3 regions of the Paenibacillus sp. J31R109 genome follow, and region 1 is predicted to be linked to each of the others. Evidence: riboswitches for the same ligand, from Rfam matches in the RefSeq annotation. Region 1 holds a riboswitch; each other region holds the start of a gene.

Region 1 (5,057 bases):
CTGGATCCCGCTCCCTTATCGATTACATGATTTACAAGACATTCCAGTCCTGCACTTCGATAACTTGCTCATGGGCAGAGCTCTTTCTCAGGATGGCAAAACGATCTACACGATGGATACCTACAACCGTACAGACTGGCAAGCAATCAAGCCCAACATTTCGTTGCAAAATGCTACCCAATTTCACCTGCGCATGAGTGGTTTTGGCTGGGTACTTATAAACGGCAGTGTCTTGGTGACGAAAGATGGTGGTCGGACTTGGGAAGAACCTGGTGTAACTCGTAATTAATCAACATATAGAAAGAGGCTGTTTCAAAGTCGTTCTAGACTTTGAAATAGCCTCTTTCTTCCACCACTTAAAAAACAAACGAAGATCGCATCTTCTTATCCATCATCGCTTTAATCTCATGGACTAGTTGAATGGAAGCTTCAATCTCGACTTTTCGCGTGGAGACACTCTCAACACTGCATCCGATGGGAATTCCTTTTTCCAATCCAAATTCGAATAATTCTTCGAATATTTGTTGTGATACCGCTACTGATTTGTCCAGAACATCATGGGAGTATTTCAAATCATTTTCCAACCATTTCGGGATGCTGATCCCTAGCCATTTCATAAATTCTAACGTTTTGGTTGATCCGCAAGGCGCAATATTCATCAATATTGGCACCATGTCTAGCTTATTTTCTCTACAGTAGTAATAATAATCGGATAAGAAGTTTTTGGACGCTTCCACATTATAGGTTGCTTGAGATATGAAGAAGCGGCTTCCACTCGCTATCTTGCTGACCATTCTAAGATGTTCATCGTCTTTTTTCATGTGTCTTTCCGGAATGACAACGGCACCTAAGGTAAGATTATTGTTCAGCTTCTGACTTAACGCATAAGCTTCCGGAAGCCCCATATGAACTTCTTGATGACTAGAGGACGCGCCAACAAACACGGAAAACCGTTCTTCCTCATGATCGGCCCTAATCCAATCTGACAATTGTTCCTCCGTATATTTACCAACACAGCGATAAATAATTTTGGGAACCTTTAACTTGGATAAATATGCCTTACTGTAAGTCGTCGGATCAACGGTTTGTAAATACGGGAAAGGCCGATCTTGATCAATCCGATCACTTTCTTCCTGCACATCGTAAAGAATTAAGCCATCTATTTGAAGCTTCTGAAGCCGCTCACATTGCTTTTGTGAAATTTCAGCCATTTTCTCTAGGGATTGTGTTTCTTTCGGCGGCGTCATCCCATAGGTAAGGATACCTGTTTCTCTTCGCAGTATTTTGTCTTTTAGCATATGTGTCACAACCTTATCTCTCTAATTCCCGAAAAAATGAAATCATAGCAAACTACTCGGTATTCTATAGTTCGACCCCCAAATACCGAATTCCTCTTGGAATCGGAATACCTGTTAAAGGAACTTACTTCGCATAAAGGCCAAACTTGCTGCAAACTCCTTCTCTGGATCATGCACCGTACACTCAGCGGAAATCATACCTTTATACCCGGATGCATGCAAAGCCGTAACGAATTGATCGTAGGGATACTGTCCAGTCCCAGGGGACAATCGTCCTGTATCGGCAAGATGAATATGTTGGAGCCATTCTTTATTTTCGATCAGGGTAGTGATTGAATCCTGTTCTTCATCCATATGGTAGAAATCAGCCAAAACCCGTATGGAAGGATGATTTACTTGTTTAGCAAAAGCCACCGCCTCAGAAACCGTGTTGATTATGTTAGATTCCTTGCGATTCAAAGGCTCTATTGCCAATGAAACACTTGTATCTTGGAATTCTTCACCGATGACAGAGAGTAATTGAAGCAGCTGTTCCTCTGCACGATTGCGCTCCCAACCGTCCGGGATTTGACGTGCTTTTCCACTTCCCAATACGGCTGTCTGAGCTCCTATCTTATTTAAAGCGCTTGCAGCTTTATGAACATAACGACGGATGCGTTCTTCATCCGCTTCTGGACCTACCACTTTTAAGTCTCCAGGAAAAAATATACTGAAAGCTTGCACCGGCAGTGGACTGTTCACGTACAAAGGAAGCTTGGTGTTGAAGTCCGCCTCATCTTCTAAATTTAATGATACGAGAGCGCATTCCATATAATCGAAGCCAATACGTTGAAGTCTTTCCGCTTCCTGAATTCCACTGCACCATCCAAATGTGTACATGTCCATTCCTCCCTATCGTTACTTACTCTTTTAATATAGCAAAAAAACCAAAGAATAGGATCATGAATTTGTCCAATTCTTTGGCTATTTTATCTATAAGGCATTTATGGTTCTCGCTGCTCCGCAAATCCCATCCTACACATGGAATAATTGAAACTCGCTTGCTGAATTTTATCAGACAAGTCCCATAAATTATTCAAAATGCGAACTTCCACGTTTCTTCTAAAGAGCTCTCCAAACAAATCTCGAATTTCAACTTTATGGATAGGTAGTTGTGACTTCTCACTCACATAGTACCCAGCTCCAGGATCTAGCGAGTAAAAATCGGTTGAATCAAATTCGTACAAATATAGCGTTGTCTGCTTCATAATGTCAAACCATTTGTGCTCGATAGCAACAACGTGCATCGATGACTGCGAGGAAATAAAGTGTCTTCTATCTTCATCAGAAGTGGTTTCATTGCAATGATAGGTCACTCTTGGACAATTCCGAGGTGTCAGAAAATTAGGTAGGCATTGTTCATTAATCGCCCATACTAATCCTTTTTCTGGATCCAAGTCTTTTCTTGTAGGCATTCTAGGGTTAAAAATAGCAATGTCTTTCTCTTCGCTTACGTGAAATAATTTCACCTATGCTCCTGCCCCCAATCATCTAGCATTTACATACTTCTCCGCTGCATCAACTGTGTGTTTCAATAAGGTAGCTATGGTTACGGGTCCTACTCCCGCAGGAACAGGTGTAATCGCTGATGCCTTTACGCGACAAGCCTCATAATCAACATCTCCAATGTTGCCTGGATTATATCCCGCATCCATCACGACCGCTCCTGGTTTAATCCAATCTCCTTGCACAAAATTCGGTTTACCAACAGCCGCTACCACAATATCAGCTAATCGAACCATGTCTCCCACATTCGACGTCTTTGAGTGACAGATGGTTACCGTCGCGTTCCGATTTAATAGCATCATAGAAACTGGCTTCCCCAGAATGGGACTTCTGCCAATCACCACAGCGTGTTTGCCCTCTATGGGAATCTGGTAATCATCCATAATGGCTAGGATAGCCGCTGGTGTACAGGATGGAAAAGCAGCAATGCCGAAGGCATTTTGAGCAAAACCTTGTGTCGTTACGCCATCTACATCCTTATCCATATGAATCGCTTCAAATGCTGCCCTTTCATCAATTTGATGAGGGACAGGATGTTGCAGCAAAATCCCATGCACACTTGGGTCAGCATTCAGTTTCTGAATGGTTGCGATTAATTCTTCAGTCGTTGTATGCGCGGGTAGCTCAACACGAATAGAACGGATACCCAGTCGTTTACACGCATTTCCTTTCATTTTCACATAAGTAGCTGAAGAAGGATCATCGCCAACTAAAATCGTCGCTAGGCAAGGTGTGACCCCTTTCAAAGCTAACTGACTAATTCTACTTATCAGTGCCTCTTTCATGTTCGTTGCCACCCGATTACCGTCCAAGATTACTGTTTCCACATTCATCTCATCATTCCTCCCAAGGTAAGAACATAAAGAGGTAAGGGGAATTCCCCTTACCTCTGCCCAGGCGTACGGCTATTATCGGTGTGCTCCCTCATGGTTACCCATGCTCCGCCAGTTACACATCGTTTATTAATAGGTATATCATAGCAATCCATTCCCTTATGTTCAACATGTTTGTCAAAAAAATGACTATAAAGATGCTGGTGACAGGAAGAACGAATACCACAAATTCGTCATGAATACATCAAGCACAACAAAGTAGAAAATCTCGAGCCCAACATTTCGTTCAGATAGACCTCTTCGCCATAAGCGAGTTACACCATAAGAAATTACGGCAAAAATAGCGAGTAACAACAAGCCAGCCCACACAGATTGCAAGACATCTGGCATGACTTGCAGAGCTATTGATTTTCGAAAATCCCCGATAAAAAGGGCTTTGACGATGAGATACATCGCAAGGGATATCCCAAAATGCCGCTTGGCATGCTCATCATAATGATATTGCCAAAATACACTGATAATGACTAAATAAAGGCCAGGTAGTAAAATCCATTTTAAGCTTATAAGTGCTGTGAGAACACCAATCCCCCAAAAAAGCGGTAAGTTTCCAGCTGCTTCTTGCAAATCCTCTTTGCCTATGTGATTCATACGCTCCAAATAAGGTAGTTGATCTGTGGCGTAATACACGCGATAGGACTCCGCATTCACGGCATCCAGCCAAACAGCTAAGGAACTATCTGCTCTAGTCGCTAAGCTCGGGTAGGACGCGAAACCACTGAATTGACTAATCCGAGCTGAATCTCTCAATTTACCATCCTTGAAACTAACTTTGTACACCTCTTGACTCGTTTGACGCCTATTTTTCTCATAAACCGACGATACCACAAGGGTTACTTCACCAGAAGAAGATTGTGTGAAGTTGGGATGCAAAATTGTATCCGAATCGCTCTTTGTCGAGACAGGCAGATTGATAACATCATCTACCAACTTATCTGGTTGACTCGAAGGGAAGGTGAGCAAGTGCAACGTGCTCTTCCCAGATTTACGAGAACTCGTCGTATACACCGTCATCATTGATGAACCATCGACAGCCAGCGCTATATCATCTAAACTACTCGTTGCATAATCGACATCCTTTAACTTGCGCTGTACAAGCGGTTTCCAAGTTTCTGATGCGAGTTGAACGTAGTGAAAAGATTCATTGCCTTCTTGACTGACTGCGTAGACGAGTGAAAGACTGCCAGACGCATCCCTATGACCTTGGATATGTCTGATATTGGGGATATCCAGCTGGGACCAAGTTAGCTTCTCATTCGGATGAAAAGCACTCACATACAGCGTTGTATCATTGTAAGCTAGTAAGATGCTGTCCCCTTGTGCA
Region 2 (5,057 bases), on a different contig from region 1:
GTCCTGCAGGATGGTCAGCGACAGCAACTCCAATACGTTGATGGTTACGATACGCCCACCATGTTGCCTCATCGGCAGGATAGTCGAGATCAAAGTCAGGGCCATGCGTCCCCATGTAATACAGGTAATAACGATTACCGTGATGCAAAATGGCTGGATTGTGTGCTACATCCCTATCCCAGCTCGCTGCGCCATCTCTATTGGTCCAAATCGTATCAACATGGTGGAACGGACCTAACGGATTATCCGCAACCGCATAGGCAATTTCGGAATGCGTGGCCCAAGACTCAAACCCCACCTGCTCAGGCCAACGTGAATAAAACAAGTAATACCTCCCCTCCGGATCTCGTGTCATCGAACCACACCAAACATGCCATCCTGCTAGCTCAAACTTCGCCCCAGCCGGCACAGGCCGAAGCATCTCCTGAAAATTCATGTTCACCTCTCCTAGCTCTGTAAGGGTATACATTCGTACAGAAATAGTGTAAGGGCTCTGCCGCGCGGAAAGGTTTCATATTTTCGTAAGATGGTTTGAAGTTTTGGGATGTGTGTTTGGTGGATTGGCAGGTAGCTGGCAGGAAAATCGCTTTGAGAGTTAGCGGAGATAACTAGGGGTGGGAAGTGGAGGTAAGTAAAAGTGGGTTTCAGCAGAAAGAAAAAAAAGACCAGCTCCAATGAGCTGGCCCCTTCAAATTGCTATTAGTAAGTCAAACCTGGGTAAAGCGGGAATTGCGCTGTTAGATCCGCAACCATGCCACGAGCTTTCTCAAGTGTAGCTTCGTCTTTCGGGTTTTTCAATGTAAGACCGATAACTTTTGCGATAGTTTTCATTGCTTCTTCGTCCATACCACGGGAAGTAACAGCCGGTGTACCCAAACGGATACCACTTGTTACGAACGGGCTAGTTGGGTCGAAAGGAATTGCGTTTTTGTTCGCTGTAATACCGATCTCATCAAGCACGTGCTCAGCGTCTTTACCAGAGATGTTCAGGTTACGCAAGTCAACCAACATCAAGTGGTTGTCTGTACCGCCGGATACAAGGTTGATGCCTTCAGCTGTAAGAGCTGTTGCCAAAGCTTGTGCGTTGTTGATGACGTTTTGACCGTATACTTTAAAATCCGGTTGAAGAGCTTCACCGAAGGAAACAGCTTTAGCTGCAATGGTATGCATCAAAGGTCCACCTTGGGAACCAGGGAATACGGCTTTATCGATCGCTGCAGCCCATGCTTTTTTCGTAAGAATCATACCGCCGCGAGGACCGCGAAGCGTTTTGTGTGTTGTTGTTGTTACAAAATGTGCGTGCGGCACTGGGTTCGGGTGCAAACCAGCTGCAACTAGACCAGCGATATGCGCCATATCAACGAAGAACAATGCGCCTACATCGTTAGCAATGGAAGCCAATGCTTCGAAATCAATCGTACGCGGGTACGCACTTGCACCAGCAACTAGCATACGAGGCTTGTGTTTGAAAGCTGCTTTACGAACATCATCATAATCGATGCGGAAATCTTTTTCGCTTACGCCGTAAGCTACGAAGTTGTAAAGAATACCGGAAGCATTAACTGGGCTACCGTGCGTTAAGTGACCACCGTGTGCAAGGTTCATACCAAGAACCGTGTCGCCAGGGTTTAGAGCAGCTAGGTAAACAGCCATGTTCGCTTGTGCACCGGAATGCGGTTGAACGTTGGCGTGCTCAGCACCGAAAAGCTCTTTCGCGCGATCACGAGCGATGTCTTCCACGATGTCTACGTACTCACAGCCACCATAGTATCTTTTGCCTGGGTAGCCTTCTGCATATTTGTTCGTAAGTACTGTACCCATAGCTTCAAGAACGGCTTCGCTCACGATGTTCTCGGAAGCAATTAACTCAATTTTGTCGCGTTGACGGCCTAGCTCAAGGTTCATCGCTTCTACGATTTTTGGATCTTGCTTGCTCAAAAAGTTTGTCATCTGAAATTCCTCCTAAGGATAGTCGTTAAAATACAATTAGCAATCTGCATCAGGTGCAGCTTGTTGATAGAGTTGCTCCGCTAGATCGGCGGAGTAGATAGCTCTCGTGCCTCCGATCAGCTTAGGCCTTGCGAAGGCCATCGTAACGTACGCTTGGCCGATATGGCGAACAGGTGGCCTGACAGGCACAGCCACTTTGCGCAGGTGCATCCCGATCAGCGTACTGCCGATATCGATAGCCGCGTGAGCCGCAATCGACTCCACCACGACGGCCTTTGTGAAGTGCCGATACGCGTAAGAGGCCATCGATCCTCCTGCCTTCGGTACGGGAATGACAGAGACCGGTTCCAGCTGCGGCGCTAGCGTCAGAAGCTCATCTTCCACAACCAGCGCACGATTCAAATGCTCGCAGCACTGATAGGCCGCAAACAGCCCGAACTCGCTGCAGATGCGCTTCACCGTCTCAAAAATCGGCTTAGCCGCATCCAGCGTACCCGATGTACCAATGCGATGCCCGAGAATTTCACTCGTGCTCGTACCGATCACAAGCATGTTGCCGGGTCGCAAGCCGCCGACCGTAACCAGCTCCCGCAGGTTCGCTTCCAAAGCTTCCGCTGCTGCTATAGGGTCAAATACAGAATCACTCATTATTCATCCTCATTTCTAGGGATGTACTGTGAAACGATCCTCAATGCTCTGCACTTTATTGATGCGGTTCTTATGGCGGACACCCTCTGAAAACTCGGTTTCCAACCAAATTTTGACGATTTCTTCCGCTACGCCAGGCCCAACTACTCGCTCACCCATTGCAAGCACGTTCGTATCGTTATGTTCACGTGTCGCTTTCGCAGAGAAAAGATCGTGCACAAGTGCACAGCGGATTCCCGGAACCTTATTGGCAGCAATGGACATCCCAATGCCTGTTCCACAAAGCAGAATCCCTTTGTCTGCTTCTCCCGAAACGACTTTTTCGCAAACCTGAAGTGCATAATCTGGATAATCAACGGAGTCGCCGCAGCTGCATCCGAAATCAATCACTTGATGACCTAATGATTCAATAAAAGGAATGATAACATCTTTCAAACGATAGCCTGCATGATCTGCACCTAAAGCAATTTTCATGAATAAAACGCTCCTTTTTGACTGTTCGAATTCGACCATCCTATTATATCCCAAAGCTCACCAAAAACGAAAAAAAGAGCGCACACGCTAAAAAACGCGCGTTGCTCTTTTGCCCAGGCGACCGGCCGTATAGCTCAATGCTCCATTGTGGTTACTCCCACTCGTCGCCAGTTACATTGAGTCTTGCTTGTTACCTGTATTTTATCGCATTCCTCGCGATGTGTAAAGTTCTATTAGCCTACATGAAGACATAAGGTGCAATCTGGAAAAACGATTGTGGTTAACGCAGCTTTTTTACCAATTTATCTAAGCTCCGGCTAATTTCTTCAGCGGTATTTCGGTAATCAGCCAATGATCCGCCATAAGGATCGGAAATATCGTAATCGGGAATCGTATTTTCCAACGTATACATACGACTTCTTTCTTCGACAGATACCGTTTGGGACAGCGCCTGTTTAAGTTGAAGCTCCGCTGCAAGCTGCTCTCTCTCTTCAATTGCCTTCAGAATTCGATCATCGTCCTCTACATACTCATTGAGCGTATAAGTCTTCTCGATCGCATGAGGGAAGCGCCCAATCACGGTACGTTTATGGCCCGTCGTCATCGTCAAGACCAGATCAGCCCAATCGACATCTGCATCACTAATGGCTAGCGAACTAATCGATTCCTTGAAACCCGCTTCATGTAGAAGCGATTGGCTATTCCTAGAGATCGGACCACCCGTCGTCGCGGATACACCTGCCGAACGAACCTCCGCCGCAAGCCCCTCTTGACGCACCCTCATACGCAGCAAACCTTCAGCTAACGGACTGCGGCACGTATTTCCTGTACAGACAAATAGAATTCGCAACATGAAATCCTCCCGAAATAAACGACTACACCCTCTTAGGAGAGGTGCGTTTATATAGAAATTGATGAACGGCTGCACCGTCCATGATTACTCGTATTGTATCATAGTAAAAACTTGATCCCAAACCCTAATAAGATAAGTCCGCCGAATGCCTCGCCGTATTCGCCTACCCAACCGCTAACTCGTCTACCTAATAGCAAGCCCGCTATCGAAAGCAACCCGCCAAATAATCCAAATACGAGCACAGTGAGCACGATATCAGTAGCAAACATGCCAAGCGATACACCCACCGAGAATGAATCTATACTTACACTGAGCGCAAATATGATAAGCCCCCATAGTGTCCGATGATCAAAGGCCGTCGCTTCTTCCCCGCGTACCGAGCTGTATACCATATGGGCTCCAAGCAAAATAAGTAAACATCCCCCCGCGGCCGTCGCGACGTTACCCAATAGGAGGGAAACATATTGCCCCATAAACATCCCCGTTAGCGGCATGATGACATGGAAAAGACCGATGATAATACTTATTTTCAAAATATCCCACAGACGAATGCCCTTCATTCCAATGCCAATTCCTAACGAAAAAGCATCTAGGCCCAAAGCAATCGCCATTATTCCAATTGTCATGAGTTGCCCAACTTGTACCCCAGATGCGAGCATAGCACGATCCCCCTTGTCCACGATTCTTTCTCAAGATATGCGGACAAACTGGGAATCATGCTTATTTGAGACGGATCCGTTCATGCCCCGCTGCTTTGAGCAGTCGATTCATAATCGCGCTGCCAATACCTGAATCAGGGACACCTTCTGCGACAATATAACTAATACCTTGGTGATCAAAAGTCCGCAGAGCGCCATATAGCTCCCGAGCAATCGAATCTGGTTCGGATAGAGAACCGCATGCGAGAATGAGATCTGCACGGTATTCGCCGGCTCTCTCCTCAAAGGTTAGAATACCCGTCGACTCTCCTCGTGCCTTCGCAGCATCAATATCCTGCTGAATCCATGCCGAGACTTCCTGAACATCATCCCCTTGCACGATGTGCATAAAGCCCTTCGGCGCATAATGCGTGTACTTCATACCTGGCGCACGCGGGGTATCCGAAGCTTCTACTTCTGTCGGTTCAGACACA
Region 3 (5,057 bases), on a different contig from region 1:
GGACATTCAAACTGTCATTACTACTGAAGTCGATGAAGTGATTTTCGCCGAAGGAAAGGCAGCGTTACCTGGGCTTATTAACGCTCACCAACATACGCCAATGAGCTTATTGAGAGGATTTTCTGACGATCTCAAGCTTATGGACTGGTTAAACAAAAAAATGCTGCCCGCTGAAGCCCGAATGACACCTGAGGACATTTACTGGGGCGCAAAACTCGCTATGGCCGAAATGATCAAATCGGGTACCACGGCTTTTGCCGACATGTATATTCACATGAATGAGATCGCAGCTGCGATCGAAGAAGTCGGCATGCGGGCTTCACTAACTCGCGGGTTGGTCTTCCTTGAAAATGACGGAGGTCGCCGAATGTCAGAGGCGCTTGATCTCATCCGTCGCTGGAGCGGTAAAGCCGAGGGCCGCATCACCACAATGATAGGTCCCCACTCTCCTTACACGGTTCCTCCCCAGCCCTTTACAGAGATAATCGCCCTTGCTGAGCAGGAGAACATTGCCATACACACGCATCTTGCGGAAACCAAAGAAGAAGTCATGAAGATTCGGGAAAAGTATAACCAAACGCCAACCGAATATTTATATCACCTCGGTATGTTTGAAAAAGCTCATGTGCTTTTGGCTCACAGCGTTCATGTTAATCGCCGCGACATAGGGTATTTAAAAGGTATGCGAGGTGGCGTGTCGCATAATCCGGTAAGCAACCTCAAACTTGGATGTGGTATTGCACCCATTATGGAGATGATGGAACAAGGAATTCCTGTAGGACTTGGAACAGACGGAGCTGGCAGCGCCGCAACGTTAGATATGTTTGCGGAAATAAGAGCGGCAACTTGGTTGCAAAAACTGGATTACGGTGACCCCACGAAACTTCCCGCTTTTGATGTCCTTCGCATGGCGACGGTTGGAAGTGCACAACTGATGAATATCGGGAATGAAGTTGGCACTCTGGAAATCGGAAAAAAAGCGGATATGATTCTGATCGATTTGAGAAAACCCCATCTACAGCCGATCCATAATATTCATTCGCTGCTCGCCTATTGCGCTAACGGATCGGATGTAGACACAACCATCGTAAACGGTAAGGTGTTGATGAAAGATCGCCAACTGCTGACGATCGACGAAGATGAGTTGTTCAAGCAAGTATCCATACGATCGAAACGTATCGTCGACGGTATCTGATCACCACTTCCTACAAACGCGGGTATATCTGCTCGCGTTTATTATCCGAATACAATGATTTGCATGTTATTCGTATGGCATAAAAATCGCGGATAATTCGCCAGGCCTATAGTAAGGATAGTCCATCATGATTTGGACCTTTTTCGCCACATCCGCATTCGATAATGATTCAATGAGGTACAAACCTAAATCAATAGAAGCTGAAACACCGCCACCTGTAAAAATATCCCCATCCCGTACAATACGGGCTTTAACTACCTCTGAACAATAGGGGGTCAACAATTCGTAAGCAGATGGGTTCGTTGTCGCCTTTTTTCCATGTAAGAATCCTGCAGCTCCTAAAAGCAATGCCCCTGTACAGACAGATACTTTGTACTGTACATCGCTCGCGCTTCGGATCCATGCAACAAATTCCGTATCATATCTTAAGTCTCTAGTGGACATTCCTCCCGGAATAAATATTAAATCGTATCCGGATAAGTCTGGGCTAACATGCTTTATTTTTATAGTCATACCTCGATCGTCCGTAATCTCTTCTTTGTTTGCACAGAGATCCCATGTTAATCCTTCTTTGACTTTTAGAATTCTTAACCAAGATACCGCTTCGTAAAACCCAACAAAATCTAAGGTAGTCATCTTATCAAACAGAATATAAGCTATTTTCAATTCGCAACACCTGCCCTTTTTTCATAGTTAGTAGAAATAAAAAAAGTATCTGATCCAAGATCAAATACTTTGCCCAGGCGAACGGCGTATGACATATGTGCTTCCTCGTGGTACTCCACGTTTTCGCCAGTCGCACATATGATTACAGTAATACTATTTTCAATTGCGTGCAATATTATATTTTTTAATAGGCAGCTGCTTTCTTCTCATATTGCTCGATGACACGTACGGAATCCATTTTCAGTTTCTGATATAAAGAGATGTATCGATCTAACTCGTGGCTAATTGCAATAACACTTTCATTCGTAAGACTACTTTGTACGATTGCTTCTTGAACCATTTGAAGTCGCATTGTTTCGATTTTTTCTAAGAGGAATTGCTCCATTTATGTATCTCCAATCCTGTTCAATAAGTCGACTAGGATATTATAAAACAGATAAAAACAAAAGGTTGTTACTATTTGTCGAAATTCTAAAATAATATTTCAACAAAATATCCACCTCTTGATTTTATGTTTCAAACAAAAAGCTCTCTTACTTGCGCATCCAACAAATCAAAAGTTACTTCTTTAAAAGTAGGTGCAACCTTTTCATTACCCTATCCGTTTATGATTCTGAAAGCCCAGAAATACAAACAAATCCCACTATGAGGTGAACCAGAAATGAAAAAAACGATCAAAACTCTTACACTAACAGCAGCAACAGCATTGCTCTCACTTACTTTAATTGGTCAAAGCTTTGCGGCATCCGCTACCTTTACTGACTTGGATAACGTTGCGACAAAAGATAAAATTATCTCGCTACAACAAGCTGGCATCGTCTCAGGTATCACTACTGACCTATTTGCTCCTCTAGAAAAGCTTTCAACTGCTCAAGCCGTTCAGCTGTATGTGAATGCTCTTGGTCTTAATCTAGACCTCATCCGTTTCGTGAAAGAGCCAAAGGCAACTGACTATTTTGCCAATGCTTCTAACGATGCTTGGTACGCAAATGCGTTCATTGTTGCTGCAGCCAACAGTGTGGAACTTCCTAAAGATCTAGATCCGAATAAGAAAATCACACGTGAAGAATTCACACATCAGCTTGTACGTGCAATTGAAATTAGCAAAGGTCTTCCTCTAATTAACCCGGTTTTGGAAGATATCAAAGATACAGACCAACTGAATGTAGAGTATTCGGGGTCTATCCAACGTGCCCTTAAATACGGGATTATCAAACTGAATGCTGAAGGTAATTTTAATCCTAAAAATGAGATTACACGTGCAGATGCGGCAGAGGAAATTTTCAATGCACTAGCTTATTTGAAGGCACATCCAACTCCAATTGTATCCGCAGACCCTATTACTGCAACACAAAGCGTTGAGCTAATCAAAGGTGCTCTAGGTGAGCTTGGTACCGATATTCAAATTAAAATTGATCCTGATGCCAAAGTGACGCGCGAATCGTTCACGTACATGCTCATTCATACGCTTCAAACCAGCGAGAAACTGCCGTTAATTAAAATATCACCTGTCGAAATAAAAGATAATGATAAGATGGATATCTTACATGTTGGTGCTATCCAAACAGCACTTGCTTTAGATATTGTTGAATTAAATGCGGACGGTGCTTTTAATCCACAAGATGGTATCACGCTGACAGAAGCGACTGACATTGTGAAGAATGCAACGAAAGCTGTAGAAAGTTTCAACAAAAGTAAATAATTAAGGTCATTAACTAATTGTTTCAGAACATAAAAAGCAGACCCTATTCTCAGCGAATCGGTCTGCTTTTTTCCGTGTATTTCACGTTTTATCGTGCGCGTTCTACGATCAAAGCACAAGCACGCTCTATCTCCTCCATCGTTGTATAACGCCCTACGGAGAATCGTACTGTACCCGCCGCAACCTCCGGCGTCAATTTCATAGCTTTTAAGACCGGTGACATCGCACTACTTCCTGTATGGCAAGCCGACCCTGTCGTAGCCGCAATTTCGGGAATCTGAGCTAAGATCTCTTGCCCAATCCTATCTATAAAACTGACGTTTAACGTATTGGGCAATCGTTGATCGGGGTGTCCATTCCTTCTGATTCGAGACTGAAATGCCTCCGATAATCGTTCCCACATCAGATTCGTTAAGGCCAACGTATCCACGATATTCTCCCTGCCGTAGGCAAGCTCAATCGCTTTTCCTAGACCTACAATGTATGGCACGTTCTCAGTACCTGCCCTTCGGCCCGACTCGTGACTCGCACCGTGATTGTGAGGCGTGACAGCGGTTCCTTCTTTAATGATTAAAGCTCCTACCCCCTTGGGAGCATACAGCTTATGCCCAGCAAGAGTCATTAAATCAACTCCCATGTCATGCCAGTTCACATCTATTTTCCCTATTGATTGTGCAGCATCCGTATGGAGAAGAACCCCATGGCGTTTTGTGATTTCAGCGATTTTCTGAATGGATTGAACAGTTCCCGTTTCATTATTTGCATGCATGATAGAAACCAGAATCGTCTCCTCGGTTATCGCTGCCTGAAGTTGTTCCAAATCTACTATCCCATACGCATCCACATCTAAATAGGTCACTCTCGCCCCTAAAGATTCGAGAAAAGCACACGGCTGTAGCACAGATGGATGCTCAATTTGCGTTGTAATAATATGATTGCCACGATGCTTATTGGCAAAATAAACACCTTTAATGGCATGATTATTCGACTCGCTGCCACCACTCGTAAATACAACTTCATTGGGATGACATCCGATACTAACGGCAATACGATGTCTAGCAAGATGAATGGCTTCTTCAAGTTTCTCGGACGCCCAATGAGAAGACGATGGATTACCGAAGTGTCCGCATACATACGGAAGCATTTCCTCAATTACAGCTGGATCGATCGGAGTACTTGCATTATAGTCGAGATAAATACGCGATTTTGCATCTTTATTTTGTTCACGGTGCTCACTTTTCTTCATTTTGTGCACTCCCCATGTACGCGTATTCAATTATGTAAGATCAAGCTGAATATAGGCTTTAACAGCATGAACAGCTTCATCCAGATTATGGACATTCAAGGGATGTATGTCTTGTATGTCTCGCTCATATTTGTTCATTGCGTGTTCATATCGCGGATCATAATAATGAGTTAAGAGCAGATCAACAGCTTTATCAAAATAATCGCTTTGCAACGCCATTTCAATTTCCTTCGCGATCGGAGTGTGGA

The links. Region 1 has a riboswitch for ZMP and ZTP ahead of AC58QT_RS05620 (bifunctional 5,10-methylenetetrahydrofolate dehydrogenase/5,10-methenyltetrahydrofolate cyclohydrolase). Riboswitches for the same ligand answer to the same signal wherever they lie in the genome.
Region 2: another riboswitch for ZMP and ZTP. It lies ahead of rpiB (ribose 5-phosphate isomerase B); the one in region 1 lies ahead of AC58QT_RS05620 (bifunctional 5,10-methylenetetrahydrofolate dehydrogenase/5,10-methenyltetrahydrofolate cyclohydrolase).
Region 3: another riboswitch for ZMP and ZTP. It lies ahead of AC58QT_RS03695 (DJ-1/PfpI family protein); the one in region 1 lies ahead of AC58QT_RS05620 (bifunctional 5,10-methylenetetrahydrofolate dehydrogenase/5,10-methenyltetrahydrofolate cyclohydrolase).

Annotation. Positions count from the first base shown of each region.
Region 1 covers NZ_JCAUAR010000002.1:6,467-11,523, forward strand. The annotation lists gene AC58QT_RS05600 (WD40/YVTN/BNR-like repeat-containing protein) at 1-289, shown strand, start outside; gene AC58QT_RS05605 (methylenetetrahydrofolate reductase) at 357-1,298, opposite strand; gene AC58QT_RS05610 (sugar phosphate isomerase/epimerase family protein) at 1,413-2,177, opposite strand; gene AC58QT_RS05615 (DUF6886 family protein) at 2,282-2,806, opposite strand; gene AC58QT_RS05620 (bifunctional 5,10-methylenetetrahydrofolate dehydrogenase/5,10-methenyltetrahydrofolate cyclohydrolase) at 2,825-3,676, opposite strand; ZMP/ZTP riboswitch at 3,728-3,805, opposite strand; gene AC58QT_RS05625 (hypothetical protein) at 3,866-5,057, opposite strand, start outside.
Region 2 covers NZ_JCAUAR010000015.1:22,774-27,830, reverse strand. The annotation lists gene AC58QT_RS27415 (glycoside hydrolase family protein) at 1-436, opposite strand, end outside; gene glyA (serine hydroxymethyltransferase) at 700-1,950, opposite strand; gene AC58QT_RS27405 (TIGR01440 family protein) at 1,987-2,598, opposite strand; gene rpiB (ribose 5-phosphate isomerase B) at 2,614-3,072, opposite strand; ZMP/ZTP riboswitch at 3,177-3,257, opposite strand; gene AC58QT_RS27395 (low molecular weight protein arginine phosphatase) at 3,353-3,925, opposite strand; gene AC58QT_RS27390 (manganese efflux pump MntP) at 4,024-4,584, opposite strand; gene AC58QT_RS27385 (L-threonylcarbamoyladenylate synthase) at 4,646-5,057, opposite strand, start outside.
Region 3 covers NZ_JCAUAR010000001.1:797,715-802,771, reverse strand. The annotation lists gene AC58QT_RS03700 (amidohydrolase) at 1-1,195, shown strand, start outside; gene AC58QT_RS03695 (DJ-1/PfpI family protein) at 1,262-1,861, opposite strand; ZMP/ZTP riboswitch at 1,926-2,005, opposite strand; gene AC58QT_RS03690 (Spo0E family sporulation regulatory protein-aspartic acid phosphatase) at 2,046-2,246, opposite strand; gene AC58QT_RS03685 (S-layer homology domain-containing protein) at 2,523-3,563, shown strand; gene AC58QT_RS03680 (cysteine desulfurase family protein) at 3,652-4,809, opposite strand; gene mnmH (tRNA 2-selenouridine(34) synthase MnmH) at 4,840-5,057, opposite strand, start outside.